Regions from separate parts of the Halobacillus sp. Cin3 genome, predicted to be linked through region 2. Evidence: a T-box and tRNA genes for the amino acid it is inferred to sense, from the RefSeq annotation. Region 2 holds a T-box; the other holds one or more tRNA genes.
The links. The T-box of region 2 lies ahead of argS (arginine--tRNA ligase). A T-box ahead of a tRNA ligase gene usually reads a tRNA of that ligase, here a tRNA-Arg.
Positions count from the first base shown of each region.

Region 1: it has a tRNA-Arg gene. The T-box ahead of argS (arginine--tRNA ligase) is inferred to sense a tRNA for this amino acid. The anticodon was not compared.

Region 1 is NZ_CAMZMV010000002.1:144,920-147,385, reverse strand. Features, by position in the region: gene QMA39_RS08910 (HPr family phosphocarrier protein) at 1-102, shown strand, start outside; partial or broken gene clpP (ATP-dependent Clp endopeptidase proteolytic subunit ClpP) at 204-791, opposite strand; tRNA gene QMA39_RS08900 (tRNA-Arg) at 1,179-1,254, shown strand; gene QMA39_RS08895 (hypothetical protein) at 1,510-1,734, shown strand; gene QMA39_RS08890 (glutaredoxin family protein) at 1,807-2,028, shown strand; gene QMA39_RS08885 (sugar-binding domain-containing protein) at 2,180-2,466, shown strand, end outside.
Region 2 is NZ_CAMZMV010000004.1:397,607-400,072, reverse strand. Features, by position in the region: gene QMA39_RS15075 (polyprenyl synthetase family protein) at 1-522, opposite strand, end outside; T-box leader at 1,221-1,435, shown strand; gene argS (arginine--tRNA ligase) at 1,478-2,466, shown strand, end outside.

The DNA of each region.
Region 1 (2,466 bases), on a different contig from region 2:
AGTCTTGCGGTAGGCACCGACGAAGAAGTGAAAATTATCGCAGATGGCTCTGATGAAGAACAGGCCATTCAAATGTTAACGGCATTTGTGCAACCTGCGTAAGCTTCATTATGTGAATCAATGAACGTGTCGAATAAGAGAACGTTCTCATATAAAACATAAAAAAATCCGCTGGAGTTCCAGCGGATTTTTAAGAGATGTCATTAAACGTTCTTTTCCATCACTTTGTCGATTAGTCCGTACTCAACAGCTTCGTGTGCAGACATGAAGTTGTCGCGGTCTGTATCGCGTTCGATGACCTCGTACGGCTGACCTGTACGTTCGGCAAGAATCTGGTTCAGTTTCTCGCGCATTTTGATGATACGCTTTGCGTGAATTTCAATGTCAGATGCCTGACCCTGTGTACCGCCTAGTGGCTGGTGGATCATGACTTCACTGTTTGGAAGAGCATAACGCTTCCCAGGCTCACCAGCGTTCAGAAGGAAGGCACCCATAGATGCTGCCATACCTGTGCAGATGGTAGATACATTCGGCTTGATGAACTGCATCGTATCGTAGATCGCCATTCCTGCAGTAATGGAACCACCTGGTGAGTTAATGTATAGGGAAATATCTTTTTCAGGGTCATCTGCTGCAAGGAACAACAGCTGTGCTACAACAGAGTTCGAGATGTTGTCATCAATCGGGCTGCCAAGCATAATGATACGGTCTTTAAGTAAGCGGGAGTAGATGTCATAAGCACGCTCTCCCCGGTTTGTTTGTTCAATAACTGTAGGGACTAAATTCATTGTAAGTTCCTCCTTATCATCACTTGATTATCTTTGAGATACATTCATCATACCTTTAAGGTCAATAAAGGTCAAACAAAAACAATCGACGATATCCGCAGCCGTTAAATCAGACGGAAGAGACGGATTCCTTCTACCATCATACCCTTAATTGTCTGTAATAAACGTAGGATATAAAAATCCGTGGAACATCCGGGGATCTTCCTATATAATTGTTTTAAGACCTCGCTTCTCTGTCACTGTACAGGAAGAATTCTGCGGAGTTGCAGGGACGCCCGACGGACGGTGGATCGTTTTATAACGAGTAGTCGTACCAAATGAAATTATTTTTAAAAAACGGGTTGCGTAATCAAGGGTCATTCATTATAATAGTATTTGCATGTCGCTTCTGCGCCTGTAGCTCAGTCGGATAGAGCGGTAGATTCCGGTTCTACGTCAGTCGGGGGTTCGAATCCTCTCAGGCGCGCTGTCTAAAATAGACCTTCCTTTAGGAAGGTCTATTTTTTTATATTTCCAATGTTATTATGGTATAATGACAGTAGGATAAAGCTGACAGTTACATGCATGTTATTTAAACATTTTATGAACAGTAATCTTACGAAAGTTATACGAACGTTTATTTGGGTAAGTTATTTCAATGTAGTTTCTAAATGAGGCGTCGTATGTTATGATTATTTTATGTACTGTAGGACTTTTCGCTTTATTTAGAAGAGGGGTATCTATGACAAACCTAATCCGTTACAAAATCTTGTCGACCGAACAAGTGTCTGAAGACCGGCGGATTCACGTGTTTGATATGCAGAAGCAGCAGAAGTTGTCGTTTAATTACGAGTTACTGAAAAGAACTCCGGAAAACTATGTAAGCGAAGGGTTGGCGGAATTTTTACATCGCAGAAAACTCAAAATCGATAATGGCTTTTATGATAAAAAAGGGCACGCATCTTGAATGTGTGTCCTTTTTATTGTGAAATAGGAACAAGTCCTGTGCAAAAGGGATAGGATAAGGGGAGGGAATGGAATGCAGAGAGTCGTTCTGTATAGGAAGAACGGATGCGCGTTATGTGATGAAGTGAGGGCCCTGTTGTCTTTGTTTTCTGTGGAAGTGGCGGAAATAGATATCGAAACAGACCCGGAGCTTCATGAGAAGTATTTTCTCGAGATACCAGTCGTGAGGATCAATGAAGAGGAACTGGACTACCGGTCCATTGATTACTTTGAACTGCAAAAGCGTTTACAATAAAAAACCATAGGTTTTCTGCTTGCACCCGTACCCCCTCACTGTTAATATAAAAAATGTAATAAGATATTTTTTTGCTCCTAGCGGGACATAATATGACTACCTGGGACGTAATTCATCCCAGTCGGCAGTTTTTCAAAGAAGGGGCTTTTCCATGAGAACGTTCATCGATCTACAAAAAAAATTATTCCCTGATGTCCTGGACGTTATTCAGAGGCGCTATCAGCTGCTTCATTACATCCAGATCATGCAGCCCGTCGGAAGAAGAGCATTGGCTGAAAACGTCAATCTTGCCGAACGGACGGTACGCAGCGAGGTGGACTTCTTAAATCAGCAGGGAGCTGTTGAAATTACATCAAGAGGCATGCATCTCAGCTATGAGGGGCAGAACATCCTTGAGCAGCTGGCTGAATTTATAAAGGAAGTTACCGGCATTAAGGT
Region 2 (2,466 bases):
AGCCATCAGCGAACCGGATTTCCGCTTGATCATCCTCAGAAACTCTTCCTCCGTAGAAGCTGATTCATTCAGGTCTGCGTGCTGGCCATTCACCGCCTGCAGGACCTGCTGATGCATGGCCTGAAGAGCATCCGAAGATGTTTCTTTTTGAAAAGGGGACGCTTGCATCAGCTGCATGCTCAGCATTAAAAACCCCGTCGAAATATTCATGGACGAGGCACTAGAGACCTGACTCCAAGGTTTATCTCCAGCATCTTCATCCTGAAGATCATCCAGGATATCGAGAGCCAGAATTAAAAACTCGATAGCTGCCGATAAAACATACACACCTTCCTGCTTCTCCCTGCTATGGATGTGAAAGTGCAGCTGTGTCAACGGCGAAAAGGAAAACCCTTCTGCTTTCTTATAGGAGATAAAACGCTCGGCCAGTCGGGCAAGGCCGGCTTCGTTCATATGAGTCTTCACCGCTTGAACCATCATGCTGTATAAATGGTCAGGTGAATAACTCGGAAACATTCCCATACGTCACCTCCCTTTCCAAAAAATGTGTCGATATCTGATTGCAAAACAACACTATCACATCCAGAATAAACGTCAAAAGGTAGTAAAGTATTATGTAATTAGATAGAAAATTCTTCCCCCATCTTCCCTTGTGTACGTCCTCCACTCGTTTGTGACGGATTTACTCTCTCATAGGCTTGTGAGGAAATGTTACCTTTTTGTCATACAGATGTAATCCTTTCGTTATAATCAGAGTTTCCTATTCATGCTTGAAAGATGTTTTTCAAATACTCCTTAAACAGCACAGCAGACGTACATCAGTGCCCCACACCTTTAAGCATTCATGAGTGTTTTGTATAGACAAATGATAAGCCGCCTTTACTTATCAGGCTGTCTTTGCTTAACACCATCGAAAGGTTCATTTTCTGACCGCACAAAAGAAACCGCTCTCATTCATATGCGTCTTTTTACACACGCTATTTTCCGTGAACAGGACTATTATAAATTTATGGGAATTAAAAGGGTTTAAATACCCAGTTTGTAATGTGACAATTTATGAAATTTTTTCTAGGACCACCCGTTTTGAAGGCCTATTTACTGTATTTTTACAAAGCACGACTTCTCACATTGACGTGTATCCCGGACAGCCCTCAACATGGACCATTCATAAATGAAACATTGCATCATCGCAGGAAATCCGATATAATCTTTTCAACTATTCAAAATCAATGACAAAGAGAGTAGCCGGCAGGAAGGTCACAGCGAACCGGGGGTGGTGGAAGCCCGGATGTCCTTCTGTCGGTGAACCGGACTTTGGAGATGTTCTTCTGAAACAGAAGTAGGAAGATCCGGGGGCACCCCGTTATCAAATTCAAGCGGCTGATTTATATTCAGCTATAAGAGTGGCACCGCGAGCCCAGGCCTCGTCTCTTTTTTTAGAGACGGGGCCTTTTTATATGGAAAAGGAGGAGTATAGATGGAAAAGCAGATGACAGCACTTCAAATATCTCACATACTCGGAGAGGAATATCCACGCGAATGGGTGGAGTCATTGATAGAGGTCCCGAAAAAAGCATCCTTTGGTGATGTCTCCTTCCCCTGCTTCGCTTTAGCCAAGTCGATGCGTAAAAAACCAGCCATCATTGCCGGCGAAATCGCCACCAGACTGAAACACCCTGTCTTTGATCAGGTGGAGGTCCAGGGTGGTTATATCAACATCTTTTTTGACCGCGCGTTCATTACCGAACATACGTTGAATCAAGTCCTTGAGGACCCTGAAGCTTATGGCAGCCACACCTTTGGGGAGGGGAAAAACGTAGTCTTTGATATGTCCTCTCCGAACATTGCCAAACCCTTCTCCATGGGTCACCTCCGCTCCACCGTCATTGGAAATGCCCTGGCCAATCTTATGGAAAAGTGCGGCTATACTCCCGTAAAGGTCAACTACATCGGAGATTACGGGACACAGTTCGGAAAACTACTGGCCGCCTACACCCGCTGGGGCGATCCAGATGTCGTCGAAGCTGATCCAATCAAGGAACTGACTAAGCTATATGTGACGTTCCACGAAGCTGCCGAGAAAGAACCTTCCCTCATTGAAGAAGGCAGAGAATGGTTCAAGAAGCTGGAAACTCAGGACCCGGAGGCGCTCACCCTTTGGAACTGGTTCCGCGAAGCCTCCCTGAACGAATTCAACACGTTATATGAAATGCTTGGAGTGGATTTTGATTGGACTCGTGGAGAGGCTTATTATACAGACAAAATGGAGCCTGTCATCAAACTTTTGGATAAAAAGGGTCTGTTGGAAACATCAGAAGGAGCGGATGTGGTTCAACTGGGAGATACGATGCCACCATGTCTAATCCGTAAAAGCAACGGTACCACTACCTATGCCACCCGTGATCTCGCTGCCGCCATCGACCGCTACCAGTCTTATCCTTTTGAAAAAAGTCTATATGTTGTTGG